DNA from 4 places in the Delftia sp. ZNC0008 genome. Region 4 is predicted to be linked to each of the others. Evidence: predicted binding sites of a transcription regulator. Region 4 holds the regulator's gene; each other region holds the start of a gene.

Region 1 (7,361 bases), on a different contig from region 4:
GCCGTACTTCTCGCCGAACAGCATCATGGCGCCCGTGGCCTTGGCCGATTCGATGTCCATCACCCGCGCGTCGGTGGGCGTGTTGGCCAGGATCTCGGCGTTCACGCGGCGCTCGATCTCGCGGATCTCGGCAGCGGTCACGGCCTGGTTGTGGGCAAAGTCGAAGCGCGTGCGCTCGGCGTTGACCAGCGAGCCCTTTTGCTGCACGTGGTCGCCCAGCACTTCGCGCAGGGCCTTGTGCATGATGTGCGTGACCGAGTGGTTGCGCATGGTGGCGGCACGCAGCTGCGTGTCCACCTCGGCCTGCACGGCATCGCCCACCTTCAGGCTGCCGGACTCCAGCACGCCATGGTGGCCGAACACATCGGCCTTGATCTTGAGCGTGTCCTCGACCGCGAAGCGCGCGCCTGCGGTGCTGATCACGCCCTGGTCGCCCACCTGGCCACCGGACTCGGCGTAGAAGGGTGTGGTGTCGAGCACGACCACGCCGCTCTGGCCGGCCTTGAGTTCCTGCACGGCGCTGCCTTCGGCATACAGTGCCACCACCCTGGCGGCCTCGGCCAGCTTCTGGTAGCCGGTGAAAGCATTGGCCTGGCCCGTGTACTCGAGGGCGCGGTCCATCTTGAACTTGCCAGCCGCGCGGGCCTTGTTCTTCTGTTCTTCCATGGCGGCCTGAAAGCCTGCCTCGTCCACGCCCAGGCCGCGCTCGCGGCAGACGTCGTTGGTCAGGTCCAGCGGGAAGCCATAGGTGTCGTGCAGCTTGAAGGCCACGTCGCCGGGCAGCACCTTGGCGCCACCGGCCAGCGCCGCATCCAGGATTTCCATGCCGTTGGCCAGGGTCTCGAAGAAGCGTTCTTCCTCGACCTTGAGCACTTCGGTGATGCGCGCTTCCTGCTCGCGGATCTTGGGATAGGCGTCGCCCATCACGGCCACGAGGTCCTTGACCAGCTTGTGGAAGAACGGAGTCTTCTGGCCCAGCTTGTAGCCGTGGCGGATGGCGCGGCGCACGATGCGGCGCTGCACGTAGCCGCGGCCTTCGTTGGACGGGATCACGCCGTCGGCCACCAGGAAGGAGGTGGCGCGGATGTGGTCGGCAATGACCTTGAGCGACGGGGTCTCGAGGTCGGCAATGTGCGTCTCGCGCGCAGCCGCCTTGATCAGTGCCTGGAACAGGTCGATCTCGTAGTTGCTGTGCACATGCTGCAGGATGGCGGCCAGGCGCTCCAGGCCCATGCCGGTATCCACGCAGGGGGCGGGCAGCGGCTTGACGTTGCCCTGCTCGTCCATGTCGAACTGCATGAACACGTTGTTCCAGATCTCGATGAAGCGGTCGCCGTCTTCGTCAGGGCTGCCCGGAGGGCCGCCGGCCACGTGCGCGCCGTGGTCGTAGAAGATTTCCGAGCAGGGGCCGCAGGGGCCGGTGTCGGCCATCATCCAGAAGTTGTCGCTCTTGTAGCGGCCGCCCTTGTTGTCGCCGATGCGGATCACGCGCTCGGGCGGCAGGCCGATTTCCTTGGTCCAGATGTCGTAGGCCTCGTCGTCCTCGGCGTAGACCGTGGCCAGCAGGCGCTCCTTGGGCAGCTTGTAGACCTCGGTCAGCAGTTCCCAGGCCCACTTGAGCGACTCGCGCTTGAAGTAGTCGCCAAAGGACCAGTTGCCCAGCATCTCGAAGAAGGTGTGGTGGCGGGCGGTGTAGCCCACGTTTTCCAGGTCGTTGTGCTTGCCGCCTGCGCGCAGGCAGGTCTGCACCGAGGTGGCACGCGTGTAGGGGCGCTTGTCGGTACCCAGGAACACGTCCTTGAACTGGACCATGCCCGAGTTGGTGAACATCAGCGTCGGGTCGTTGCCGGGCACCAGGGGGCTCGACTCCACGATGGTGTGGCCCTTGGATGCGAAAAAGTCCAGAAAGCTCTTGCGAATGTCGGCAACGGTGAAAGTGGGTGTGCTCATGGTGTCTAGGAGTTCGGAGCGCGCACGCGGGGCGCTGTCCCTGGCGGGAGGGTGTCCCGTCGGGACCAACGCGCATTATAGGTTTGCCCCATCGTCGCGGCAGCGAGCCCTGCCTAGCCTCCATCACGCACGTGGCCAAAGAAGGCCTCTCCTCCCATCTGCCCGCCCTTGAGCACGATCTCCAGCCCGCCGCGCTGGCCGGATCGCTGACATGCGTGCGCAACAGCGGCGCGCGACTGGCCGGTCCGCGGCGCCTACAGCTGTGGGTGGCGCCCCATCCGGGCCGCAGGGCCGACATTCTTGCGCTGGAGAAATGGCTGGTGCAGGAGATGGGGGAGATGGCTAGCACAGGCGATCTCGCCGTTCCCTGATCCCGCTCAGACTGCGCGCGATGGGCGCCCTGGATAATCGCCAGCCGGAACCACAGCAAGCACACCATGGCGCAACCACAGACACCCGAGCCTCATTCCGCCAAACCGGCCCAACCAGGCAAAAGCCGCATCGTGCCCTGGCTCATCGGCCTGCCCGTGGCCTTCTTCGCTGTGCTCATGCTGGCTGGCCAGTTGCTGTCCACGCCCGAAGGCGAGGCGCGCTGGGTGGAGCGCGAAACCATCAAGATCTGCCGCAAGGAAACCGCCAGGCCTGAGGCCGAGCGCAAGACGCGGCAGTTTGAATCGGTGCAGGACTGCGACAGGCTCGAATTCGACTTCAAGCAGCGCTACGGTGAAAACCCCTGAGGCGGAGCCGCAACGGAAAATGCCCCCACGCTCCCCTGCTTCGCAAGGTCCGCTGCCCCCCAGGGGGCCAGCTTTTTGCCTTGGGGCGGCCCGGCGACAAAAAAGGCCGGCAGAGCCGGCCTTTGGCTTGCAAGGGCCCGTTCAGTCGCGCGTCTCGATGGCCCGGTTGATGCCCAGCGCCGCCAGCGTGCACAGCGCGCCCGACAGCAGATAGATGCCCAGCGCCACCAGGCCGAAGCGCGAGGACACGCCCAGCGCCACCAGCGGGGCAAAGGCCGCGCCGACCAGCCAGGCCATGTCCGAGGACAGGGCCGCGCCCGTATAGCGATAGCGCGAGGGGAAGTTGGCCGTCACCGTGCCTGCCGCCTGCCCGTAGGACAGGCCCAGCAGGATGAAGCCGACGATGATGAACACGTTGTTGCCCGTGGTGCCGCTGCCCAGCAGCCAGGGAGCCACAAAGCTGAAGATGCCGATCAGGCAGGCCATGGTGCCCAGCGTGTTGCGCCGCCCCACCCGGTCGGCCAGCCAGCCCGAAACCATGATGGCGCCGGCCGCACAGAAGGCGCCAACGATCTGCACGCCCAGCACATGGTTCACCGACTGGTCCGAATACAGCGAGATCCAGGACAGCGGGAAGATGGTCACCAGATGGAAGAGCGCAAAGCTGGCAAGGGCTGCAAAGGCGCCGATGACCACGTTGCGGCCCTCGTCGCGCATCAGCGGCACCACGCCCATGGGCTCCAGCTCGCGCTGCGCCAGCAGCTCGGTGTAGGACTGGCCCACCACCAGGCGCAACCGGGCAAACAGTGCCACCACGTTGATGGCAAAGGCCACGCAGAAGGGATAGCGCCAGCCCCAGCTGAGGAACTCGTCGGCATCCACATGGGCATAGATGAAGGCAAACAGGCCTGCCGCCAGCACAAAGCCCAGCGGCGCACCCAACTGCCCGATCATCGAATACCAGCCCCGCCGGTTCTGGGGCGCCGACATGGCCAGCAGCGACGGCAGTCCGTCCCAGGAGCCGCCCAGTGCAATGCCCTGGCCGATGCGCAGCAGCGCCAGCACGATGATGGCGTTCACGCCCGCCTGCTGGTAGCTGGGCAGGAAGGCCATGCCCACCGTACACACGCCCAGCAGGAAGAGCGCCAGCGTCAGCTTGGTCGCCCGGCCCCAGCGCCGCTGCACGGCCATGGACAGCGCCGTGCCCAACGGCCGCGCCACGAAGGCCAGCGCGAAGATGCCGAACGACATCAACGTGCCGTCAAGCTTGGAAAGATAGGGGAACAGCAGTGCCGGGAAGACCAGCACGCAAGCGATGCCGAACACGAAGAAGTCGAAGTACTCCGAGGATCGCCCCAGAATCACGCCGACGGCGATCTCGTTGGGCGTGACATCTTCGTGGGTGTCGGCGCGGGACAGAGATTCCTTGCTTTCGTAGCTTCCGTTGGGGAAGCTTGCAGTTGTGTCGAGGCCGCTCATAGATGGATGCTCCTTGTCTCGTCTCACTGACAGCTCCGTTCTACGCCCTCGCTTGATCTGGCGCAAGGCGGTTTCACCTCGACCGGACTTGGTGTTTTTCCTGCTGCGCGCGGCCGAAAAATGCGGCCTCCGGATCGCCGGGACCCCGCTGCCTGCCCCGCCAGGTAGCAGAAAGTTCCCGGCTTCTCCTTGACGTTGGACAAAATGTCCAATGGACAAATTTATACTTCGTAATACATTTGCCCGGATCTTGTAATCCGCGTTTCTATGTAAACGCGCTCTTGTTGCGCCCCTAGCATGCTAAAAATCAAGGAACTCCGTGGGCCTGCGTGGCTCACCGCGGCCGCTTTGACAGCCAGTCTCACTGGCTGCAGCAAAGCCGTCGTGCTCAACCCGGCCGGCGATATCGCCGCGCAGCAAGGCAACCTGGTGGTCACGGCCACCTTGCTGATGCTGATCATCATCATCCCGGTGATCATCCTCACGCTGCTGTTCGCCTGGAAATACCGCCAGTCGAACACCGAGGCCCACTACGACCCCGAATGGCACCACTCCACCACGCTGGAGCTGGTGATCTGGTCCGTGCCGCTGATGATCATCATCGCGCTGGGCGCCATCACCTGGATCAGCACCCACAAGCTCGACCCCTACCGCCCGCTGGACCGCGTCTCGGCCTCCAAGCCCTTGAGCACCGATGTCAAGCCGCTGGAAGTGCAGGTCGTGGCCATGGACTGGAAGTGGCTGTTCTTCATCCCTGAAAAGGGCATCGCCACCGTCAACGAGCTGGCCGCTCCCGTGGATCGTCCCATCCACTTCAAGCTGACCGCCACCTCGACGATGAACGCCTTCTACGTGCCTGACCTGGCCGGCATGATCTATGCCATGCCCGGCATGCAGACCGAGCTGAACGCAGTGATCAACAAGACCGGTGTGTTCCACGGCCTGGCATCGCACTACAGCGGCGCCGGCTTCTCGGGCATGACGTTCAAGTTCCACGGCCTCAGCGACGAGGAATTCGAGCAGTGGGTTGCCAAGGCCAAGTCCGAAGGCAAGGCCCTGAACCGCGACACCTACCTGAATCTGGTCAAGCCCAGCGAGCGCAACCCGGTCGAGCGCTTCGCCACCGTGGACGAAGGCCTGTACGACAAGGTGCTCAACCGCTGCGTCGAGGAAGGCAAGATGTGCATGCACCACATGATGGCCATCGATGCCGCGGGCGGCGAAGCCTATCTCAAGGCCGTGGGCATGAACCTGCCCCAGGATGTGTGCACGGTGCAAAACGCCGACCGCGTCGTGGCCTTCCTGGACCAGCGCGACGGCTCGGCCGCCAGCGCACAGCAATAAGCAGATAGCGGAAGCGGACGACGGCCAGCCCGCCGCCCGTTCCAAAACGACCTAAGAGACTCGATATGTCTGAACATACCTCCCCGGCACAGGCCCACTGGCTGCTGGGACGCATCACCTGGGACTCCATCCCGATGGCGCATGAGCCCATCGTGCTGGTGACCTTCATCGCCGTGGTGCTCGGCGGCCTCGGCGTGCTGGGCCTTCTCACCAAGTTCCGCCTGTGGGGCCCGCTGTGGCGCGACTGGCTGTGCAGCATCGACCACAAGAAGATCGGCATCATGTACATGATCCTCGGTCTGGTCATGCTGCTGCGCGGCTTCGCAGATGCGCTGATGATGCGCCTGCAGCAGGCCATGGCCTTCGGCGACAACCTGGGCTACCTGCCTCCGCACCACTACGACCAGATCTTCACGGCCCACGGCGTGATCATGATCTTCTTCGTGGCCATGCCCTTCGTGACCGGCCTGATGAACTACCTGGTGCCGCTGCAGATCGGCGCCCGCGACGTGTCCTTCCCATTCCTGAACAACTTCAGCTTCTGGATGACCACGGGCGGCGCCGTGCTGGTGATGATCTCGCTGTTCCTGGGCGAGTTCTCCACCTCCGGCTGGCTGGCCCTGTCCAACCTGGGGGCGCAGAACCCGGGGGTCGGGCTTGACTACTACATCTGGGGATTGCAGGTGGCCGGTGTCGGCACCACGCTGTCGGGCATCAACCTGATCGTGACCATCATCAAGATGCGCGCACCCGGCATGAACCTGATGAAGATGCCCGTCTTCACCTGGACTGCCCTGTGCACCAACGCGCTGATCGTGGCCTCGTTCCCCATCCTGACCGCAGCCCTGGTGCTGATGTCGCTGGACCGCTACGTCGGCACGAACTTCTTCACGAACGACCTGGGCGGCAACCCCATGCTGTACGTGAACCTGATCTGGATCTGGGGCCACCCCGAGGTCTACATCCTGATCCTGCCGTGCTTCGGCATCTTCTCCGAGATCGTCTCGACCTTCAGCCGCAAGCGCCTGTTCGGCTACACCTCCATGGTGTACGCGACGGTGTGTATCACCATCCTGTCCTACCTGGTGTGGCTGCACCACTTCTTCACCATGGGCTCGGGCGCCAGCGTGAACACGTTCTTCGGCATCACGACGATGATCATTTCGATCCCGACGGGTGCCAAGATATTCAACTGGCTGTTCACCATGTACCGCGGCCGCATCCGCTTCACCGTGCCGATGCTGTGGACCGTGGGCTTCATGTGCACCTTCGCCATCGGCGGCATGACCGGCGTGCTGCTGGCCGTTCCCCCGGCCGACTTCGTGCTGCACAACAGCCTGTTCCTGATCGCCCACTTCCACAACGTGATCATCGGCGGCGTGGTGTTCGGCGTGTTCGCCGGCATCAACTTCTGGTTCCCCAAGGCCTTCGGCTACAAGCTCGATGAGTTCTGGGGCAAGTGCTCGTTCTGGTTCTGGCTGGTCGGCTTCTGGGTGGCCTTCACGCCGCTGTACGTGCTGGGCCTGATGGGTGTGACGCGCCGCGCCAACCACTTCGAGGACCCCTCGCTGCAGATCTGGTTCATCATCGCCGCCTGCGGCGCAGGCCTGGTGGCCCTGGGCATCGGCAGCTTCCTGATGCAGCTCGTGGTCAGCTACTTCAAGCGCGACCAGCTGCGTGACGAAACCGGCGATCCATGGGAAGGCCGCACGCTGGAGTGGGCCACATCCTCGCCCCCGCCCCAGTACAACTTCGCCTTCACGCCCGTGGTGCATGAGATCGATGCCTGGTGGGATATGAAGAAGCACGGCTACCAGCGTCCGCTGACCGGCTTCAAGCCCGTGCACATGC
Region 2 (7,361 bases), on a different contig from region 4:
CACGGGCTATGACGCGCTGTGCCTGATGGTGGCCTCGGGCCTGGGCGTCGGCATCCTGCCCGAAGGCAGTGCCCGCCTGTACCTGGGCGCCCTGCCGCTGCGCTGCATTGCGCTGGACGAGCCCTGGGCCGAGCGCCAGCTGATGTTGTGCGTACGCTCGCAGGAGGCCCTGCCGCCCGTGGCCCAGTTGCTGGTCGAACACCTGTGCGAACCCTGATTCCGATGCTTGCCTTCAACCCCATCCCCCCGGCCCCTCTGCCAGAGCAGGCCGCTGCACGGACCTGGGACATCTTCTGCCAGGTCATAGACAACTTCGGCGACATCGGCGTGTGCTGGCGCGCGGCGGCCGACCTGGCCTCACGCGGCCAGCGCGTGCGGCTGTGGATGGACGACGCCAGCGCCCTGACCTGGATGGCGCCCCGGCCGCACCCGGCCGGACTCAGCGTGCACGGCTGGCCCACGCAGGCGCAGGACATTCCGCAGGCCGTGGGTGATGTGGTCATCGAGGCCTTCGGCTGCGAGATTCCGCCGCCCTTTCTGGCGGCCATCGCGCGCCGCGCGCCGCTGTGGATCAACCTGGAGTACCTGTCGGCAGAGGACTATGTGGAGCGCTGCCACCGCCTGCCCTCGCCGCTGATGTCGGGGCCGGCTGCGGGGTTGACGCGCTGGTTCTTCTACCCGGGCTTCACGGCCGCCACGGGCGGCCTGCTGCGCGAGCCGGACCTGGCCGCGCGCCAGGCGACTTTTGCTTCCGAGGGCCGGCAGGCCTGGCGCACACGCCACGGCATAGGCACCGGTGATTGCGCCATCTCGCTGTTCTGCTACGAGCCCCCTGCCCTGCCGCACTGGCTGTGCCAGCTGCATGCTGCGCCGCCCGCACCACAGGCCACGCATCTGCTGGTGACGCCCGGGCGCGCGGCAGCCGCGGTGCAGCAGGCCATGGCCGGCGTGACCGCCGTAGACCAAGGTGCGGTGACCCGGCATGCGCTGCAGCCCTGCCCCCAGCCGCAGTTCGACGAAATGCTCTGGGCCTGCGACCTGAACCTGGTGCGCGGCGAGGATTCGCTGGTACGCGCGCTGTGGGCCGGCCAGCCGCTGGTCTGGCACATCTATCCCCAGCACGACGACGCCCATCACGACAAGCTAGACGCCTTCCTGGACTGGCTGCAGGCGCCGGCCAGCCTGCGCGCCTTCCACCATGCCTGGAACGGCATGGCACCGGCAAGCACCCTGCCCGCAATCACGCCTGCGCTGCTGCGGCAATGGCAGGACTGCGCACTGGCCGCGCGCGCGCGGCTGCTGCAACAGACCCCATTGATTGAGCAGCTGCAAGCTTTCGTGACCGAAAAAAGCTAGAATGCACGTTTTGCCTCCCTGGAGGCGCCGTTGCGGGCGACCGCCAGCCGGCCGCCATCGACCAACCAGGGTTGCACCCGCCGCGGAACTGCGGCAGGCGCACCGTCCCAGCGACTTCGCTTGCCTGCCCTGTTGAGCGGCTTCAACCTCAGCCAAGCAAGCTATGAAAATCGCTCAAGAAATCCGCGCCGGCAACGTGATCATGCACGGCAAGGACCCGATGATCGTCCTGAAGACCGAATACGCTCGCGGTGGCCGCGGCGCCGCCACCGTGCGCATGAAGCTCAAGGCCCTGCTGTCGAACATGGGCACCGAAGTCGTGTTCAAGGCCGACGACAAGATCGACAACGTGATCCTGGACAAGAAGGAGTGCACCTACTCCTACTTCGCCGATCCGATGTACGTCTGGATGGATGCCGAATACAACCAGTACGAAGTGGAAGCCGCCAACATGGGCGACGCCATCAACTACCTGGAAGACGGCATGCAGGCCGAAGTCGTGTTCTACGACGGCAAGGCCATCTCCTGCGAACTGCCCACGTCCGTGGAACGCGAAATCACCTGGACCGAACCCGCCGTCAAGGGCGACACATCGGGCAAGGTGCTCAAGCCCGCCAAGATCGCCACCGGCTTTGAAGTGCCCGTGCCCCTGTTCGTGAGCCAGGGCGACAAGATCGAAATCGACACCCGCACGGGCGAGTACCGCAAGCGCGTCTAAACAACGCTTGCAGTTCCCTCTGCGAAGCCCCTGGCAGTCTCTGCCAGGGGCTTTTTCTTTGGGCGCGCGGCATCCATGCAGATATTTACCCGGGTTTAATTGACTTGCAGATTTTACCCGGCTAATATCCAGCACATGACTACCGACTCTTGCATGGCGGGCGCCGAGCCCGCACCCAGCTACACCATCTTCCAGGGCCATGGCCGCCTGCTGCAGGGGGACAGGCCTGCCGTCCTGCAGTTCCTGCAAAGCCATGAACAGCAGCCGCAAGGCAGCGGATCGGCGCCGCCGCTGTGGGTTTTCGACGACCACAGCGGCATGCGGCTGGACCTGGACTGGCGCAGCGAACTGGCCGCATCGCCCGCACCCGGACAAGCCGCCGCACCGCGCAGCGTGGGCCGCCCCAAGCTGGGCGTGGTGGCACGCGAAGTCACATTGCTGCCACGGCACTGGGAATGGCTGAACCGCCAGCCCGGCGGCGCCTCCGGCGCACTGCGCAGACTGGTGGACGAGGCGCGTGGCAAGCATGCCGCACAGGATGCCGTGCGCGCCGCCACCGAGGCCGCCTACCGATTCATGAGCGAGATGGCGGGCGACCTGCCCCATTTCGAGGACGCCAGCCGCGCCCTCTTTGCGCACCAGGCCGACGCCTTTGCAAGGCACACCGCCACCTGGCCCGAGGATGTGCGAAGCTATCTGCAGCAACTGAGCAGCGCTGCCTGGTCCTCGCCGCCATCGCCAGCGCAGGACTGAAGCCCCCGCCTTCCATTGCATTTTCTCGTCGCATTAACAGACACAACATGACGAAACCTAACGAACCTCTGCCCCAGGCTGCTGCGCCTGCCGCATCCAGCCCCGCCGGGCCGCCCATCGCCCACGGCACCCAGCCGCTGTGGCGCACCTTCCTGGTGTTCCTGGGCCCCATGGTCCTGGCCAATATCCTGCAGTCGCTGTCGGGCACCATCAACAGCGTCTTCATCGGCCAGATGCTGGGCGTGCAGGCCCTGGCGGCCGTCGCGGCCTTTTTTCCGGTGATGTTTCTCTTCATCGCCTTCGTGATCGGCCTGGGCGCAGGCTCCTCGGTGCTGATAGGCCAGGCCTACGGTGCGCGCATGCACGACAAGCTGCGCGCCATCGCAGGCACGGCCATGTGCATAGGGCTGCTGTTCGGCGCCGTCGTGGCCCTGTTCGGCGGACTGTTCACCGAGCCGCTGATGCGTCTGCTGGGCACGCCGCCCGACATCATGGAGCAGGCCACGCTGTATTCGCGCATCGTGCTGCTGGGCATGCCGGGGCTGTTCGTGTTCCTGCTGGCCACCTCGCTGCTGCGCGGCGTGGGCGACACGGTCTCGCCCATGCTGGCCCTGCTGATCTCCACCGGCACGGGCCTGGTCTGCACGCCGGCGCTGATCGCGGGCTGGGGCGGCCTGCCGCGCCTGGGCGTGGCCAGCGCGGGCGTGTCCATGATCCTGGGCTTCACCCTGGCGCTGGCCTGGCTGGGCTGGCGGCTGCGCCGCATAGCCAGCCCGCTGGCGCCCAATGCCGCGCTGTGGAAGGCCATGCGCATTGACCGGACCCTGCTCAAGAGCATCCTGCGCGTGGGCATTCCCACGGGCGTGCAGATGATCGCCTCGTCCATGGCCGGGCTGGTCGTCGTGTCGCTGGTCAACGGCTTCGGCTCCAGCGCCACGGCAGCCTATGGTGCGGTCAACCAGATCAACTCGTTTGCGCAGTTCCCGGTCATTTCGGTGGCCATCACGGCCTCCATCCTCGGCGCCCAGGCCATCGGCGCTGGCCGCAGCGAGCGCCTGGGCGCCATCACGGCCACGGCCATACGCATGAACCTGGTGCTGGGTGCCGCCCTGGCCCTGATCGGCAGCCTGTTCGCGCGGCCGCTGCTGGGCATGTTCATCACCGACGAGCAGGTGCTGGTGCTGGCCATCGAGCTGCTGTACATCGTGCTGTGGAGCGGCCTGCTGCTGGGCTGCTTCATTGCCCTGTCGTCCATCATGCGTGCCAGCGGCGATGTGGTCATTCCCACGGCCATCACCATCACGGTGCTCGCCGTGCTGGAGCTGCCCATGGCATGGTGGCTGAGCCGCAGCTTCGGGCTGATGGGAATCTGGATGGCCTTTCCGCTGTCCTACACCCTGACGCTGTGCCTGCAGACCGCCTACTACAAGCTGGTGTGGAAGAAGCGCCCGATCCGCCGCATGGTGTAAGGCGTGCGCCATGCAAAACAGGCTTCCCGAGGGAAGCCTGTTTTTTTGGGGGTGGGCAAAGCGTCAGGCGTTCAGGTCCAGCACCACGCGCCCTTCGATCTTGCCTTCATGCATGCGCGCGAAGATGTCGTTGATGTTCTCCAGCCGGTCGGTGGACACGGTGGCCTTGACCTTGCCCATGGCCGCGAAATCCAGCGACTCCTGCAGGTCCAGCCGCGTGCCCACGATGGAGCCGCGCACCGTCACGCCGCTGAGCACCATGTTGAAGATGGGCAGCGGGAAGCTGCCGGGCGGCAGGCCGTTGAGCGATACCGTGCCGCCGCGCCGCACCATGCCCAGCGCCTGCTCGAAGGCCTTGGGCGAGACCGCCGTCACCAAGGCGCCGTGCGCGCCGCCGATCTCTTTTTTCAGATAGGCCGCAGGGTCCGTGGTCATGGCATTGACCGTGACCTGTGCGCCCAGGCGCCGGGCCAGCGCCAGCTTGTCGTCATCCACATCCACCGCCGCCACGTTCAGGCCCATGGCCTTGGCATATTGCACGGCCATGTGGCCCAGGCCGCCAATGCCCGAGATCACCACCCAGTTGCCGGGCCTGGTGTCCGTGACCTTCAGGCCCTTGTAGACCGTGACGCCCGCGCACAGCACGGGCGCGATCTCGATCAGGTCCACGCTGCCGGGCAGCAGGCCCACGAAATTGGCATCGGCCAGCGCGTACTGCGCAAAGCCGCCGTTGACGGAGTAGCCGGTGTTCTTTTGCTGCTCGCACAGCGTCTCCCAGCCGCCCAGGCAATGCTCGCAATGGCCGCAGGCCGTGTACAGCCACGGAATGCCCACGCGGTCGCCCTCCTTCACGTGAGTGACGCCCGCGCCCACGGCGGCCACGTAGCCCACGCCTTCGTGGCCTGGGATGAAAGGCGGATTGGGCTTGACGGGCCAGTCGCCCTGCGCCGCGTGCAAATCGGTATGGCAGACGCCGCAGGCCTCGATCTTCACCAGCACATGGCCGGGATCGGGCCTGGGCACCGGGACTTCCTCGATGGTGAGCGGCTTGCCAAACTCCCGCACCACGGCGGCCTTCATGGTCCTGTTCATTCGCGCCATCCTTTCTTTGCGTCAAAGTAGGTACAGCATTTCAGCGAAGCGACCTGAACGCCTTGATCAAAATCAGGCCTTGGACCATCAAGGAAAAAAAAGCGGGCAAGGAAAACCTTGCCCGCTTTTCAGGGATGCGAATGCAGGCCTTACACGGGCTGGCCCACCAGGTCGTGGCCCTGCGTGCCCACGATGCGCGCCTTGACGAAGTCACCCACCTTGTAGGTCTTGCTGGCCTTCTCGGGCGGCAGCAGGTGCACCAGGCCGTCGATCTCGGGGGCATCGGCATAGCTGCGGCCCACGCCACCCTTCTTGCCCAGGCCCACGGACTTGTCCACCAGCACCTGCATGGTCTGGCCGACGCGCTTTTGCAGGCGTGCCGTGGAAACCTCCTCGGCCACGGCCATGAAACGCGCGCGGCGCTCCTCGCGCACTTCCAGGGGCAGCATGCCGGGAATCTCGTTGGCGGCAGCGCCTTCGACCGGGCTGTAGGCAAAGCAGCCCGCGCGGTCGATCTGCGCCTCGCGCAGGAACTGCAGCAGGTGCTCGAACTCCTGCTCCGTCTCGCCGGGGAAGCCGGCGATGAAGGTGGAGCGGATCACCAGATCCGGGCAGATCTCGCGCCAGCGCTGCAGGCGCTCCAGGTTCTTTTCACCGTTGGCGGGGCGCTTCATGCGCTTCAAGACATCAGGATGGCTGTGCTGGAAGGGCACGTCCAGATAGGGAAGCACGCGGCCCGTGGCCATGAACGGAATGATCTCGTCCACGCTGGGGTACGGGTAGACATAGTGCAGGCGCACCCAGGCGCCATAGGGCTCGGCGATCTCGGCCAGCGTCTGCACCAGTTCGAGCATGCGTGTCTTCACCGGCTTGCCGTCCCAGAAGCCCGTGCGGTACTTCACGTCCACGCCATAGGCCGAGGTGTCCTGGCTGATCACCAGCAGCTCCTTGACGCCGCCCTCGAACAGCGCGCGCGCCTCCTTGAGCACATCGCCCACCGGACGCGAAACCAGATCGCCGCGCATGGAAGGGATGATGCAGAAGGTGCAGCGGTGGTTACAGCCCTCGGAAATCTTCAGGTAGGCGTAGTGCCTGGGCGTGAGCTTGATGCCCGCCTCGCCAAAGGCGCCCGGCACCAGGTCGATGAAGGGATCGTGCGGCTTGGGCAGATGGGTGTGGACGGCATTCATCACCTCCTGCGTGGCATGCGGACCGGTCACGGCCAGCACGCTGGGGTGCACTTCCTGGATCAGGTTGCCGCCGTCCTTGCCCGCCTTGGCGCCCAGGCAGCCCGTGACGATGACCTTGCCGTTCTCGGCCAGCGCCTCGCCAATGGTGTCCAGGCTCTCGCGCACGGCGTCATCGATGAAGCCGCAGGTGTTGACGATCACCAGGTCAGCGCCCTCGAAGGTCTTGGAGGTCTGGTAGCCCTCGGCGCTGAGCTGGGTAAGGATGAGTTCGGAGTCCGTGAGTGCCTTGGGGCACCCGAGGGAGACGAAGCCCACGCGCGGAGCGGCCGCGCCGGCAGGGGTTGTCATGGTTGTTGCGTCGCTCGTGGGGGTCATAGGGGCGATATTGTCCCAGTTCTGCGCGAACTTGGTAAACCGCCCCCGAACTTATCCCTGCAAGCTCAGCTATTGCGCTTGATCCCGAGCGCGCCCAGCATCTGCTCGGTCTGCTTTTGCATCTGCTCCTGCATCTGGGCGAACATGTTCTGCGACTGCTCCATGTAGCTGCTCATCATGTTCTGCATGGCGGGCGGCTGCATGCGCATGAACTGGCTCCAGGCCTCGGGCGAGGTGCCCTGGGCCTGCTCGGCCAGCTTGTTCTGGAAGTCGGTGAACATCTGCACGTTCTTTTCCAGGTAGGAGCCCATGTAGCCCTGCATGGCGTGGCCGTAGAAACGGATGATGTTGGCCAGCACGGTCTCGGAGAACATGGGGGCGCCGCCCGCCTCTTCTTCCAGAATGATC
Region 3 (7,361 bases), on a different contig from region 4:
GCCACGCGCCGGCCCACGGCCGTCGATCCGGTGAACAGCAGATGGTCGAAGTGCAGGCCCGAGAACTGCGTGGCCACGCTCACATCGCCCTCGATCACGGCGAACTCCTCGGGCGCAAAGAACTGCCCCACCAGCGCGGCCAGTTGCGCCGACGTGTGCGGCGTGAGTTCGCTGGGCTTGAGCATGACGCGGTTGCCCGCGGCCAGGGCCGTGATGGCAGGCCCCAGCGCCAGTTGCACCGGATAGTTCCACGGGGAGATCACCCCCACCACGCCCAGCGGCTGGCGCTCTATCCACCCACGGCCCGGCATGAGCATCAGCGGCGTGCGCACCCGCTGGCGCCCCGACCAGCGCGCCAGATGGCGCAGCGTGTGCTTGAGCAGGTTGCGCAGCACGAACAGCTCCACCATCTCGGTCAACCGTGGCGAGCGCATGCCGAAGTCGGCCTGCACTGCGGCAGCCAGCACGGGGCCGTGCTCGTCCAGCAGCTTTTGCATGCGCAGCAGCCTCTCGCGGCGCACCAGCAGCGGCACGTCCACCTGCGCCCGGCTGGCCTGGTACTGAAGTTCGAAGACGCGATGAAGATCCATCTGGGTCATAGGGCTCAATGGTAAGAAGACGCGGCAGACGCTCTCATGCTGCACAGGCCGCCTGCGGGTTGGCTGGATACGGCGGCAAGCAGCCAGAACGGCTCGGAGAAAAAAAAGGGAGCCTTGCACGGGCTCCCGAGGGTTACAGACTATACGGGCCGATATGCGCGGCCTGGGCGCGAAGATGCGCAGGCCGCGTAAAGGCTGCAGCAAGACGCTTCAGGGCTCGCGCACTTCACGGGGCTGAACGTCGGTCACCTCGCCCGCTCCCGGCAGCACGCCTGCGCCTGCACCTGCGCGACGGCCACCGCCTTCAGCCGCGCCGTAGGCGCGCTGCGGGCGCTGGGCCATCCACTCGGAGCCGGAGCGGTAGACGGTCTGCCAGCCAGCCCGCGGGCTCATGCGCATGGCCCAGGGCATGACCGGCTGGCCGGTGAGCCTGGCCCACAGCGCCCGCACGGCCCAGACCAGGGCCAGCAGCGCCGCTGCGGTGAGCAGGCTGACAAAGAAGACCAGGCCCACAAGCATCAGCAGGATGCGAACGGCCCAGCGGGTCAGGGTGGCGACGAAATCGTTCAAAGCAAAGCCTTTCTTGGCTGGCCCGGTGCGTCAGGCGGAGTCTGCCGCATCGAACCGGAATACGCCCGGTTCCTGTACCGGGTCCACATGCACCGCAATCGTGCTCTTGGGCGGGAAGCGCCCTTCAAGCAGCAGTTTCGACAACGGATTTTCGATCCGCTGCTGTATCGCGCGCTTGAGCGGCCGGGCCCCGAAAACGGGATCGAAGCCCACCTTGGCCAGTTCGGCCAGTGCCTGGTCGGACACCTGCAGCGCAAGGTCCATTTTCTCCAAACGCCGCTCCAGCAGCTTGAGCTGAATCCTTGCGATCGACTCGATATTCTTCGCGTCGAGCGCGTGGAACACCACGGTCTCGTCGATGCGGTTGAGGAATTCGGGTCGGAAATGGTTCTTGAGTTCCCCCCAGACCGCGTCTTTCACATCATCGTAATCCTCGCCGACCATGGCCTGGATCAGCAAAGAGCCTATGTTGCTCGTCATCACGATGACCGTATTCTTGAAGTCCACGGTGCGGCCCTGGCCGTCGGTCAGCCGGCCGTCGTCCAGTACCTGCAGCAGCACGTTGAAGACGTCGGGATGGGCCTTCTCCACCTCGTCGAGCAGCAGCACGCTGTAGGGCTTGCGGCGAACGGCCTCGGTCAGGTAGCCGCCTTCCTCGTAGCCCACGTAGCCGGGCGGCGCGCCGATCAGGCGTGCCACGGAATGCTTTTCCATGAACTCGCTCATGTCGATGCGCACCAGATGGTCTTCGCTGTCGAACAGGAAGCCGGCCAGCGCCTTGCACAGTTCCGTCTTGCCCACGCCCGTGGGGCCCAGGAACAGGAAGGAACCGGTGGGCCGGTTGGGATCGGACAGGCCCGAGCGCGAACGGCGTATGGCGTTGGCCACGGCCGAGATGGCCTCGTCCTGGCCGACGACGCGGTCATGCAGCCGGTCTTCCATGCGCAGCAGCTTGTCCTTCTCGCCCTGCATCATCTTGGCCACGGGAATGCCCGTGGCACGGCTGACCACCTCGGCAATCTCCTCGGCGCCCACATGGGTGCGCAGCAATCTGTGGGCGGGCGCACCGCCCTGCCCCTGCTCGCTGGCCTGGGCTTCGTTGAGCTGCTTTTCCAGCGAGGGCAGCTTGCCGTACTGCAGCTCGGCCACCTTGTTGAAGTCGCCCTTGCGCTTGAGCTCGTCGATCTGGATACGGATCTGGTCGATCTCCTTGCGGATCTGCTCGGAGCCCTGGGCGCTGGCCTTCTCGCTCTTCCACACGTCTTCGAGGTCGGCGTACTCGCGCTCCAGGCTGCCGAGTTCTTCCTCGATCAGTTGCAGGCGCTTTTGCGAGGCCTCGTCCTTTTCCTTCTTCATGGCCTCGCGCTCGATCTTGAGCTGGATCATGCGGCGCTCGAGCTTGTCCATGACCTCGGGCTTGGAGTCGATCTCGATCTTGATCTTGGCCGCCGCCTCGTCGATCAGGTCGATGGCCTTGTCGGGCAGGAAGCGGTCGGTGATGTAGCGGTGGCTCAGCTCGGCCGCAGCCACGATGGCCGGGTCGGTGATGTCCACGCCGTGGTGGGCCTCGTAGCGCACCTGCAGTCCGCGCAGGATGGCGATGGTGTCCTCCACGGAAGGCTCTTCGACCAGCACCTTCTGGAAGCGCCGCTCCAGCGCCGCATCCTTTTCGATGTACTTGCGGTATTCATCGAGAGTGGTCGCACCGATGCAGTGCAGCTCGCCGCGCGCCAGCGCGGGCTTGAGCATGTTGCCCGCATCCATGGCGCCATCGGCCTTGCCGGCGCCGACCATGGTGTGGATCTCGTCGATGAACAGGATGATGCGCCCCTCTTCCTGGGCCACTTCCTTGAGCACGGACTTCAGTCGCTCCTCGAAGTCGCCGCGGTACTTGGCGCCGGCCAGCAGGCCCGCCATGTCCAGCGACAGCACGCGCTTGTTCTTGAGGCTTTCGGGCACCTCGCCGGCCACGATGCGCTGGGCCAGGCCCTCGACAATGGCGGTCTTGCCCACGCCGGGCTCGCCGATGAGCACGGGGTTGTTCTTGCTGCGGCGCTGCAGCACCTGGATGGAGCGGCGGATTTCGTCGTCGCGGCCGATCACCGGATCGAGCTTGCCGATGCGCGCGCGCTCGGTCAGGTCCATGGTGTATTTCTTGAGGGCCTCGCGCTGGCCTTCGCCTTCGGCGCTGTCCATGGTCTGGCCGCCGCGCACGGCGTTGATGGCCGACTCCAGGCTGGAGCGCGTCACGCCGCTTTCCTTGAGCAGTTGGCCCGCACGCGTGGAGGCGCCGCTGCTGTCGGTCAGCGCCAGCAGGAACAGCTCGCTGGCAATGAACTGGTCGCCGCGCTTGAGGGCTTCCTTCTCGGTCACCTGCAGCAGGCGGCCCAGCTCGGAGCCGACCTGCACCTGATCCTGATGCTGCACGCGCGGCAGGTCTGCCAGAGCCTTCTCGGCCGCGGCCTGCAGCTGGCCCACGTTGGCGCCGGCGCGCTGCAAGAGCGAGCGCGGACCGTCGTCCTGGCGCAGCAGCGCCACGAGCAGGTGCAGGGGTTCGATGTTGGATTGGTCACCGCCCAGGGCCAGCGTTTGCGCGTCGGCCAGGGCTTCCTGGAACTTGGTTGTCAGTTTGTCGATTCGCATGGTGTTTCTTTTCGCTCCTGAAACAGGGTCATTGCGATTTATCTGATACCGGCAGGGCAAATTTCAAGCCATGCCCGGCCCGCAAGGACAGACGCTTGCGCCAGATCAAGGCCGGCGAGGCCGGCCATCCTTCTCAAGCATTGCGCTGAAAGATCGAGAACTGCGTAGGCGTAACGCCCAAATGCGCCCGGAAGCTGCGCACCAGGTGGCTGGCGCTGGAAAAGCCGCAATCCAGCGCCAGCTCGGCCAGCGGCGGCACGTTGCGCGCAGACAGGGCGCGCCGTGCCCGTGCCAGGCGCTGCTGCAGCACCCATTCGTGCACCGTGCAGCCCATGCTCTGGCGGAACATGCGTGCGAAATGGAATTCCGAAAGGCAGGCCTGTCTCGCCAGTGCCGGCAGCGACACGGCCTTGGAGTCATGCAGATGCGCCTCGATATGGGCAAGCACCCTGCGCCGCACGGCCGCAGAGAGCCCGCCCAGCGGCCGCTGCAGCGCCTGCACCTGGCGCGGCGTGGCGGACTGCAGCACCAGCCGGTCCACCAGCTGCTGGCCAATGGCATCGGCCGCCAGTTGCTGCTGCGGGTCCTGCCAGTCCAGTTGCATCAGCGCACGGGCACCGGCGTGGAAGGCCTGATCGTCCCCGTAGATCTGCGCACGCAAGGTGCGCGAGCGGGGCTCGGCATCCAGCATGCGGACCACGCGCCCCGCCCAGGCCAGGTCGGACACATACAGGTGCAGGAACTGCACGGGCGATCGCACCAGCCAGTGCGATTCGTCCTCTGGCGTGAAGATGCAGATGCGCCCCGGCGCCCCCATGGCCTCGGGCCGCGCCTTGAGTTGCGAGCCCTCGCCGCCGGCCAGGTAGACCGACAGCGTGTGGTGACCGGGCTGGCAGTAGCGCACCTCGTCGTCCACATTGGCCCAGACGGCCAGCTCCACCCCCTCGCTCAGGCGCACGCGCCGCTGCAGCCGGGCCTTGGAGCGTGACAGCACCTGGCACAGGTGGCTGGAGGGCAGCTCGGGCAGCGGCGTGGGCGTCATGGCAGCGATTGTGGTCCCGCAGCCATACCGACGCATGGCGCCAGGCCATCAAACCGCAGGAATCTGCCATGCCCGCCCAGCCTGCGGCGCCATCATCACCGGCCATGACTGCCACCCTCTATGCCCTGGTCGTGCTGATCTGGGGTTCGACCTGGATCGCCCTGAAGCTGCAGCTGGGCGCCGTGCCCGTGGAGCTGTCCATTGCCTACCGCTTTGCGCTGGCCGCCGTGCTGATGTTCGCCTGGCTGGCCTGGTCGCGCCAGCTGCGCGTGCCCCGCGGCCCGGCGCTGCCGCGCGTGCTGGCCCAGGGCCTGTGCCTGTTCAGCTTCAACTTCGTGTGCTTCATGCATGCCAGCGAGACGCTGGCCAGCGGCCTGGCCGCCGTGGTGTTCTCCAGCGCCAATCTCTGGAACGCGCTGCTGGCGCGCATCATCCACGGCCGCAGGCTGGCGCCCCATGTGCTGGCCGGCAGCCTCTTCGGCCTTGCAGGCCTGGTGGCGCTGTTCTGGCCCGAGCTGCGAGAAGGCCGGCATGCCAGCCTGCCCGGCCTGGGCTGGGCCGTGCTGGGCACGCTGTGCTTTTCCTGCGGGAACATGCTGTCGGCCTCGCTGCAGTCCATGGGCTGGCGGCCCGCACAGACCAATGCCTGGGGCATGCTGGCCGGCACGCTGCTGCTGACAGGCTATGCGCTGGTGGCAGGCCTGCCCTGGCGCTTCGATGCCAGCTGGACCTATGTGGGCGCCTGGCTGTACCTGGCCATTCCGGGCTCGGTGATCGCGTTCACGGCCTACCTGACCCTGGTCGGGCGCCTGGGCCCCGAGAAGGCGGCGTATGCGACGGTGCTGTTCCCCATCGTTGCGCTCAGTATCTCGGCCCTTTTCGAAGGCTATGTGTGGACGCCGCTGGCCGTGGGTGGCCTGCTGCTGGTGATGCTCGGCAACCTGCTGGTGTTCCGCCCGCCGCAATGGTTGCGGGGCGCCGCGCTCAAGGCCTGAAGGCCCGCCGCCTCACTGGCGCCAGCGCGCCAGCGCCTCTTCGTCGCTGACGCGCGCATCCACCCAGCGCGCGCCCTCGGGCGTTTGCTCCTTCTTCCAGAAAGGCGCCAGCGACTTGAGGTAGTCCATGATGTATTCGCAGGCCTGGAAAGCCATGCCCCGGTGCGATGCGGTGACGGCCACGAGCACGATCTGGTCCATGGGCTGCAGCGGGCCGATGCGGTGGATGACGCGCGCGCCATGGATGCCGAAGCGCTGCACGGCCTCGTCGATGATGGCCTCGATGGATTTCTCGGTCATGCCCGGGTAGTGCTCCAGCTCCATGCTGGCCACGGCGGCGCCCTCGTTGCGGTCACGCACCGTGCCGATGAAGCTGCAGACCGCGCCCACGCGCGCGTCGCCGCCGCGCAGGGCGGCGAGTTCGGCCGATACGTCGAAATCCTCGGTCTGGATGGATACACGGGCTGCTTGCATGCCCGCATTGTCGCAGGGCGGCGGCGCACCAGGGCGCACCAGGGACTGGCGAACGCGGTAGCATTGCCCTCCCCCGCCGCCGGCCTTTTGCTGCAGCGGGCCATGCATGGCCACACTCACGATCACCACCCCCGAATACACGCTCTACCCGTCGCCGCGCAACGAGCAGCGCGTGGTCTACGAGCATCAGCTGTTCGTGTCCCATCCCTACACCATCATCCATCTGCCCGACTACAACTTTCGCGGCAAGGCCACGCTGTTCGCAGCCCACCGCCTGGCCGACGGCAAGATGGGCCAGCTCGTGAGCTGCGAGCTGGCCGAGGACCTTGCACGCTTCGAGCGCTTGTTCGAACCCGATTGAGGCGCGCCATGGACGAGACCAGCCAGATACAGCCGCCGCCGAGCTTTGCCGCCCTGTATGCCGACCGGCACGGCCGGCTCAAGGCATCGATTGCAGACGTGGTCGGACGTTATGAACTGTGCGAGGACCTGGCCAGCCACCTGGTCGAGCAGGCGCAGACGCTCTATCACTCCGGCAACTCCTCGGAGCAAGGCGTGCTGCTGGGCATGCACGCGGGCCTGGCGGCCGAGGGCTCCATCGTCAGCCCTGGCGAGGCGCGCTGGATCGTGCAGCGCCTGGCCGAGCTGCTGGAGTGGCAGGCACCGCTGCTGCCCGATGCATCACCCCCTCCCGGCGCCGAAGGCGCGGCCTGAAGGTCACCCACCACCCCTCACCCAGGCGCTCAGGCGCGCTACACTGCGCGCCATGCCTTCAATCTTTGCCTTCCCCACATGCCACGGTGATGCCGTGCGCCTGTGCCTGGGCAAAGCCTGCAAACCCCAGCTCGTCTGACCGGAGCTGAGGTTCCGTCCAGATGAGCGACGGAACCGGCCCGGCAGCCTCCATCTCCCCTTCCCGCATCCCTTCAGGCGCCTGCCTTTCCGCCCTCGGTCTGGCCGGTGGCTGCGTACGGTCGTTCATTGTTTGAATCACCCGAAGGGATCTTCCATGTCTTTGCCTTCCACCACCTCGCCGCA
Region 4 (7,361 bases):
CTGGGTGAGGTCACGCATGAAGCCGATGCTCTGCACCACGTCGCCCTGCGCATTGCGCAGCGGCACCCAGGACAGGCGCACGGCGCAGCGCGCACCGCCGGCCTGGCGCAACCACAGGTCGCCCTCCCAGAAGCCGCCTTGATGCCACTGTATGCGGGCCAGGTCGCCCAGCGTGTCGGATGGGTCTTCGGTGGCTTCGAACAGCGATTCCACCGTGCGGCCCTGCACGGGCATGCCGCCCAGCAAGCGTTCGCAGGCCGGGTTGGTGCGTGCCACGTCCATGTGGCCATCGGCGATGAAGATACCGTCCAGGCTGGACTCGAAGACCCGCGCAGCCAGCTCCAGGCCCGCCTGGGTCTGGGCCTCGGCCGTGATGTCGCGGAAGGAGAAAATGCGCCCCATGGGCAGGCCCCGGCGCAGCTGGGGCACGGCGCGGCGCTCCAGGATGCGGCCGTCGCGCAGGTCCAGTACGTCGGACGCTTCCATCAGGGGCTGGGCCGACAGCAGCTTCAACTGCTGCGCGTAGGACTCGGCATCGCGCACCTGGCCGGCCAGGTGATCGAGGATGGCCGCGTCGTTGCGGCGCACCAGCAACGCCTCGGGAATGCCCCAGAGCGTGGCGAATCGGTGGTTGAAGGCGCGGATGCGGCCATCGGGATCGCACACCAGGATGGCGTCGGCCGCCGACTCCAGCGTGGCGCGCAACTCGCCCAGCAGGCTTTCGAATTCGGCCTCGTGCAGCGCCTGCTCGCGCCGGTCCAGCATGCTGACCAGGAGCACCTCGCCGTCGAGCGCGCGCACGCGCATCTCCACGGGCGCCAGCTGGCCGTCGGCACGGCGCACCTCGGAAATGAACTGGGCGCCGGCCTGCCAGTTGAAGGGGTCGCTCCAGAACGCCTGCTGCTGCGGCGTGGCGGCCAGCACCTGCACGGGCAATCCCACGGCGGCATCGGTCTCATAGCCGGTGACGAATTCGCTGGCGGCGTTGGCGCGCAGCACCTTCAGGCTGCGGGCATCGATCAGCCACAGCGCCTCCTGCAGGGCATCGAGCAGGCGGGGCCAGGCGCGGTTGAGCGCTTGCTTGTTCAAGACGCCACCTTCGGCGGATCCAATTCCACCGCCCGTTCAAAGTAATAGCAGACACGCCGGCGCGGCGACAGATAGTCCAGCGCGTCGCGCGGCAACTGCGCAGGAGCCACGCCCCGGCGTATGCCCAGCGCGGGAAACAGCTCCAGCGCCAGCACGGGCGCCTGGGCGGCCGGCACGCTGGCGTCATGGACCATCACCGAAGGCTTGAGCGGCCGCGATGCATTGACGGACATGACCATGGCATGGCGCCCATCGGTCAGCTCCACCACCGAGCCCGGCGGGAACACGCCCATCATGCGGATGAAGCCATTGAGCACGGGCGCGGCGAACTTGTCGCGCAGCCGGCTGAACAGCATGGACAGCGCCTCGTGCGGCGTGTGCGGCGTCTGCGCATCGCCGGGATTGCACAGGCGGTCATAGGTGTTGACCAGGGCCAGGATCTGGCCCGTGAGCTCCATGTCCTCGGCCACCAGGCTCAGCGGGAATCCCGTGCCGTCGGCCCACTCATGGTGCTGTGCGATGGCGGTGGTGACCTGGGCCGACAGGCCCATGCGCATGGCGATGGCGACCGATTCACCCACATGGCGCTCGTAGCGGTCGCGCAGCGCGTCGGGCACGGAAGACTCCAGGGCCAGGCCGTGCATGCCTTCGGCGCCGGCCACCGGCTTGCCGGCATCGTGCAGCAGCGCCGCCAGGCCCAGGTCGCGCAGCAGCGCAGCCTCCAGGCCCAGGGCCCGGCCCAGCAGCAGGCCGAGCACGGTCACGTTGACGGCATGCACGCTCTGGTTGCTGCCCACGCCATCGGACAGGAGGTGAATCGCCACGTCCTGCGGGCCGGCCAGTTCGGCCAGGCAGCCGTCGACCAGGGCTTCGGTGGGCATGCGCGCCTGCTCGGGCGCGCTGGCAAGGGTGGTTTCGATGGCCACATAGCCACGCTCCACCTTCTGAAAGCGCGCATTGCAGTCCTCCAGCCGGCCGCGCCAGTTGGGCACGGACAGCAGCAGCGGCGCTGCGGGTGCAGGTTCCTCGGCGGGTTCGGCTGCGGCGGCAGCCACAGCGGGCAGCGGCTGCGGCGGCGGAGTGCGCACCTCGGCCGGCCAGGCGTCGCTTTTGTGCGGAACGCAGCGCACCGCCTCCAGGCCCAGGGATTTCAGGGTCTGGATCTGTGCGCTGGAGGTGATCTTGAAGCTGCTGACCGGAAAAGGATGGTTCAGCCATCCAACATCGAGCTGGACAAACATGCCCGGACGGAGGTCTCGGATATCGATGAGGACGGAATGGTTCACGCGCGGCAACGGCCCCGAGGCTGAAGGAATCGGCAAATGTAAGCCGATGATTCGGGCATTATCTCCAGTTCTGAGGGCCTTGCAGGCAATCCGCGACCCTCAGGACCAAGTCTGTCCCCCGCTGTTGTTCATCGGCACCAGAGACTGGGCTTGTAGATCAGGTCCATCCACAGCGCCCACACGGCCACGCCCACCAGCATCAGGCCGGCCAGCCGCGTGCCCCATTCGGCACGCAGGCCGTTCAGGCGCTGGCGGCCCAGCCGCCACAGCCAGGGGCCGGCCACCAGCCACAGCCCGCTGCCCACGCCAAAGGCCGCCATGGCCGATGCGCCCTGCAAGGGGCCACCGCTGAGCGCGGCGACCAGCACGGCCGAATACAGCAGTCCGCAGGGCATGAGCGCCCAGGCATAGCCCGCCGCCAGCGTGCCGCCAGGGGCGGACACCCAGGGCTGCACGCGCCGCCAGGCGGCGCGGCCCGCAGACTCCAGCCAGGCGGGCTGGCGGGCCTGCACCATCATGGCCAGGCCCCAGGCCATCACGGCGACATGGGTCAGCGTCCAGAACGGCTGCAGCGCCGTGGTCTGGCTGGTGAGCCAGGACAGGCTTTCCATGGCCAGCGCCGAGGCAGCGCCCAGGCTGGCATAGCCGGCCAGCCGCCCGCCATGGAACAGCGCCGTGCGCAGCCACAGCCGGCTTTGCAGTCCATGGACGGCGACCACCTGCCCACCACCCTGTACCGTGCCCTGCCCCGCCCCGCCCGTGACCACGCCGCAGGGCGCGGCGCACATGGCAAGGCAATGGGGCCCGCCGACGAGCCCCATGATCAAAGCGGTCCAGAGCAGCGACAACAGCATGGGGCCTAGATGATCCTCGAAAACCGCGCCCGGTTCTTGTCGGCCTGCAGATATCGGTCAAACAGCATGGCCACGCCACGCACGAAGTACCAGCCCATGGGCGTGACCTGGAATCCCTCGTCGCTGATCTGCACCAGCCCCTTGGCCTGCAGGTCCTGAAGCGCCGCCAGCTCGGGGGCGAAATACTCGCGAAAGCCCAGCAGCCAGGCCTGCTCCATGGGCTCGAACAGCACGGCGCCCTGGCACATGATGGCCATGATGACGGCGCGCCGCACCAGATCATCGCGCGACAGTGCCAGGCCGCGCACCACGGGCAGGTGGCCGGCGTCGATGGCGTCGTAGTACTCCTCCAGCGTCTTGGCGTTCTGGCTGTAGCTGGCCCCCACCTTGCCGATGGCCGACACGCCCAGCGCAATCAGGTCGCAGTCGGGCTGGGTGCTGTAGCCCTGGAAGTTGCGATGCAGCCGGCCCTGGCGCTTGGCCACGGCCAGCGCGTCCTCGGGCAAGGCGAAGTGGTCCATGCCCACGTAGACATAGCCGCCGTCCATGAAGGCCGCGATGGAGCGCGAGAGCATGGCCAGCTTGTCGGCGCCCTGGGGCAGGTCCTCGGCCGCGATGCGCCGCTGCGGCTTGAAGCGCTCGGGCAGGTGGGCATAGGCATAGAGCGCGATGCGGTCGGGCCGCAGCGCATTGACCTGGGCCAGCGTGCGCTCGAAGGACTCGGGCGTCTGCTTGGGCAGGCCGTAGATCAGGTCCACGTTGATGGAGGCAAAGCCCAGCTGCCGTGCGGCCGCCACCAGCGCGAACACCTGCTCGGCCGGCTGCACGCGGTGCACGGCGATCTGCACCTGTTCGTCGAAGTCCTGCACGCCGAAGCTCAGGCGGTTGAAGCCCAGTTCCTTGAGCACGGCCAGGCGTTCGACGCTGACGGTGCGCGGATCGACCTCGATGGAGTATTCGCCGCCCGGCTCCAGCTTGAAATGCTCGCGCAGCAGGGCCATCAGCGTGCGCAGCTCATCGTCCGAGAAGAAGGTGGGCGTGCCGCCGCCCAGGTGCAGCTGGCTGACGGCCTGGCCCTTGCCGCAATGGGCCGTGTGCAAGGCCATCTCGCGCGCCAGGTAGTCCAGGTAGACGGCAGCGCGATCGTGGTGGCGCGTCACGATCTTGTTGCAGGCGCAGTAGTAGCACAGCGACTCGCAGAACGGCACATGCACATACAGCGACAAAGGCATGGCCCGCGCTGCGGTACTCGATTTGCGGTGCTCAAGTGCCAGGATATAGTCTTCAGCACCGAAAGCCTCCACGAAACGATCGGCCGTGGGGAACGAGGTGTATCGGGGCCCCGGTACGTCGAAGCGACGCAGCAGCTCTGGGGTGACAGCGGTCATGGGTTTTTTCCTCTAATGTCGTCCACTGTGCCGCAGCCCATTGGCCGCGTCCTTGACTCATATCAAGAGTTGTTCGCGGCAGTGCTGCGACAATTTGATCCAACTCATCGCCATCCACGAGGTCACCGCCGGCGCACTGCTGCGCCGCTGATGTTTACTCCATGAACCTTCAGACCATCAAAGCATCCTGTTCCAATTGCAACCTGCGCGAGCTGTGCATGCCCATGGGCCTGGATGCCGAGCAGATGCAGCGCATCGACGACATCGTGGCCACGCGCCGCAAGGTCAAGCGCGGCGGCCTGCTGTTTCGCAACGGTGAGTCCTTCACCTCGCTGTACGCCATCCGCACGGGCTTCTTCAAGACCTGCGTGGCCACCGAGGACGGGCGCGACCAGGTCACGGGCTTTCAGATGGCCGGCGAGATCATCGGCCTGGATGGCATCGTCAACGACCACCACACCTGCGATGCGGTCGCGCTGGAAGACGCCGAGGTCTGCGTCATGCCCTTCGACAAGCTGGAGGACCTGTCGCGCGAGGTCACGGCCCTGCAAAACCATGTGCACAAGGTCATGAGCCGCGAGATCGTGCGCGAGCATGGCGTGATGCTGCTGCTGGGCAGCATGCGTGCCGAGGAGCGCCTGGCCGCCTTCGTGCTCAACCTGGTGCAGCGCCTGCACGCCCGGGGCTTTTCCAAGTCGGAACTGGTGCTGCGCATGACGCGCGAGGAAATCGGCAGCTACCTGGGCCTGAAGCTGGAGACGGTGAGCCGCACCTTCTCGAAGTTTGCCGAAGAAAACATCATCGAGGTGCGCCAGCGCCATCTGCGCATCCTGGACACGGACGCGCTCAAGCGCATCGTCAACAGCCAGCAGTGCCAGTGAGGCCGCAAGACCCCGCCCCCCGGCAATGAACAGGGCCCGCGATCGCGGGCCTTGTTCATTGCCATTGCAGTGCACGCAGGTTCAATCGCGCCCCAGGCCCTGCATGGCCAGATTTGGGTCCGGCTCGGAGACCACGCCGTCGTTGAGATCGTGCGTGGAGCGTCCCAGCATGGTGGTCATGAGGCTGGACAGCATGGTCACACCCCAGAAGGCGAAGAAGGCCAGCGTGTAGATTCCCTGCCGCGACCAGCCCAGGTCGCCGAGCCAGTGCAGCTCCAGCGGGTCCACGAAGGCGAATACCAGCATCTCCATCACGGCGGCGGCCAGAAAGGCCGGCCAGGCAATCCACATCCAGCGTTGGGCCAACATCAGCGATCTCCTTGAGCTGTCGAGGGGTGGCTTTCATTGTGCGCGCCGCCCGCGCACCGTGCCAAGCCCTGCGCACCCTGCACTGCCTGTAGGAAACCCTTGGCCCTCGCGCATGCTGGAGATGCCATCCACCATACAAAAAAGGCCGCGACTGCGGCCTTGTGCACGGCATTTTCCTGCGTTCAGCGGTCCGTGGGATGGTCCTGCGCGGGCGTGGCCGCGTGGTTGCGGCCGGTGACCGCGGGCGCCAGGCTCTTGGGCACTTCGCGCACGCCATCGGCACGCTCGTTGATGGTGATGCCATTGCGGTAATAGTCAGGATCGATCACGGGATCGGCGCCATTGATCGCAATGACGGCCGTGACCACGCCAGCCACCACGACGGCGGCCGGGCCGGCCACCACGAGCCAGACATGGGCGAACTTCCACCAGGGCTTGCCGGCGTCCGGATGCGAAGGGGCCGTGGCGGGCGCGGAGACTGCGGGACTGGAAGACATGGATAACCTCTTTCTTTCAAACAGCCGGCGCAGCCTGGGCGGCGCCGGCCAGACATATCACCGGGGCACCAGGAAGACGGCCTTTTCGGACGCGCGTCCCGCGCCTGAATGCACGGCATCGATATCGAAGAATACGGTGTGCGAGCCCGGCTCGGCGGAACCGTAGGGAATCTGCAGCCGCGCCGCAATGCCGCGCGTCTCGGCCGGGCCGACCTCGACCTCCTGCTCGGACGCCAGCTCCAGCCCGTCGAGGCCATGGGCGCTGATGCGGTAGCGCTGGGCCTGCTCGGTGGCATTCATGATCTGCAGGCGGTAGACATTTTCCAGCTTGCCGCCCGCGACGATGCGCGACAGCGACGCCCGGTCGCGTATCACGTCGACCTTGACCGATTGGCGCAGCGCCAGGCTCACGATCATGGCCATGCTCAGGCCGATCAGCACGGCCGAGTAGACCAGTACGCGCGGACGGAAGATGCGGCGCAGCACCTGGGCCCGCCGCCACAGGCCGGCCATGGCGTTCTGCGTGGTCAGCCGGATGAGGCCGCGCGGATACTCCATCTTGTCCATGATGGAATTGCAGGCGTCTATGCACAGACCGCAGCCTATGCATTCGTACTGCAGGCCGTTGCGGATGTCGATGCCCACGGGGCAGACCTGCACGCACATCTTGCAGTCGATGCAGTCGCCCAGGCCCTGGGCCTTGTAGTCCACCTTCTTGGTGCGCGGCGCGCGCGGCTCGCCCCGGCCCGTGTCGTAGCTGACGATCATGGTGTCGCGGTCGAACATGGCGCTCTGAAAGCGCGCATAGGGGCACATGTACTTGCAGACCTGCTCGCGCATGTAGCCGGCGTTGCCATAGGTGGCGAAGCCGTAGAACAGCACCCAGAAGACCTGCCAGCTGCCCTGCAGCGCCAGCAGCTCGCCGCCCAGCTCGCGGATGGGCACGAAGTAGCCCACGAAGGTGAAGCCGGTCCACAGGGCAATGGCAATCCACAGC

What was found. Region 4 encodes FNR, which switches genes on or off when oxygen is low (the NO sensors DNR and NnrR bind a similar motif). Its sites were predicted from a motif close to TTGATNNNNATCAA; they were not measured.
Region 1: cyoA (ubiquinol oxidase subunit II) is a predicted target of FNR. The motif match lies at 4,356-4,369, and genes of this name have one in related genera.
Region 2: adhP (alcohol dehydrogenase AdhP) is a predicted target of FNR. The motif match lies at 5,451-5,464, and genes of this name have one in related genera.
Region 3: clpB (ATP-dependent chaperone ClpB) is a predicted target of FNR. The motif match lies at 3,908-3,921, and genes of this name have one in related genera.

The regions. Positions count from the first base shown of each region.
Region 1 is NZ_JTKZ01000969.1:16,576-23,936, reverse strand. Features, by position in the region: gene alaS (alanine--tRNA ligase) at 1-1,950, opposite strand, end outside; gene L995_RS31120 (hypothetical protein) at 2,082-2,321, shown strand; gene L995_RS31115 (hypothetical protein) at 2,388-2,687, shown strand; gene L995_RS31110 (MFS transporter) at 2,829-4,166, opposite strand; gene cyoA (ubiquinol oxidase subunit II) at 4,464-5,510, shown strand; gene cyoB (cytochrome o ubiquinol oxidase subunit I) at 5,576-7,361, shown strand, end outside.
Region 2 is NZ_JTKZ01000068.1:100,985-108,345, forward strand. Features, by position in the region: gene L995_RS02535 (LysR family transcriptional regulator) at 1-217, shown strand, start outside; gene earP (elongation factor P maturation arginine rhamnosyltransferase EarP) at 223-1,356, shown strand; gene efp (elongation factor P) at 1,520-2,074, shown strand; gene L995_RS02550 (DUF2239 family protein) at 2,228-2,827, shown strand; gene L995_RS02555 (MATE family efflux transporter) at 2,875-4,296, shown strand; gene adhP (alcohol dehydrogenase AdhP) at 4,360-5,388, opposite strand; gene rimO (30S ribosomal protein S12 methylthiotransferase RimO) at 5,538-6,926, opposite strand; gene phaR (polyhydroxyalkanoate synthesis repressor PhaR) at 7,019-7,361, opposite strand, start outside.
Region 3 is NZ_JTKZ01000094.1:19,272-26,632, reverse strand. Features, by position in the region: gene L995_RS03430 (aldehyde dehydrogenase family protein) at 1-599, opposite strand, end outside; gene L995_RS03425 (hypothetical protein) at 810-1,169, opposite strand; gene clpB (ATP-dependent chaperone ClpB) at 1,200-3,812, opposite strand; gene L995_RS03415 (AraC family transcriptional regulator) at 3,946-4,854, opposite strand; gene L995_RS03410 (DMT family transporter) at 4,959-5,849, shown strand; gene L995_RS03405 (molybdenum cofactor biosynthesis protein MoaE) at 5,862-6,323, opposite strand; gene L995_RS03400 (hypothetical protein) at 6,430-6,684, shown strand; gene L995_RS03395 (hypothetical protein) at 6,693-7,037, shown strand; gene dapA (4-hydroxy-tetrahydrodipicolinate synthase) at 7,333-7,361, shown strand, end outside.
Region 4 is NZ_JTKZ01000280.1:2,214-9,574, forward strand. Features, by position in the region: gene L995_RS09290 (bifunctional diguanylate cyclase/phosphodiesterase) at 1-1,089, opposite strand, end outside; gene L995_RS09295 (HD-GYP domain-containing protein) at 1,086-2,330, opposite strand; gene L995_RS09300 (sulfite exporter TauE/SafE family protein) at 2,504-3,229, opposite strand; gene hemN (oxygen-independent coproporphyrinogen III oxidase) at 3,235-4,617, opposite strand; gene fnr (fumarate/nitrate reduction transcriptional regulator Fnr) at 4,779-5,498, shown strand; gene L995_RS09315 (hypothetical protein) at 5,580-5,867, opposite strand; gene L995_RS09320 (FixH family protein) at 6,050-6,364, opposite strand; gene ccoG (cytochrome c oxidase accessory protein CcoG) at 6,422-7,361, opposite strand, start outside.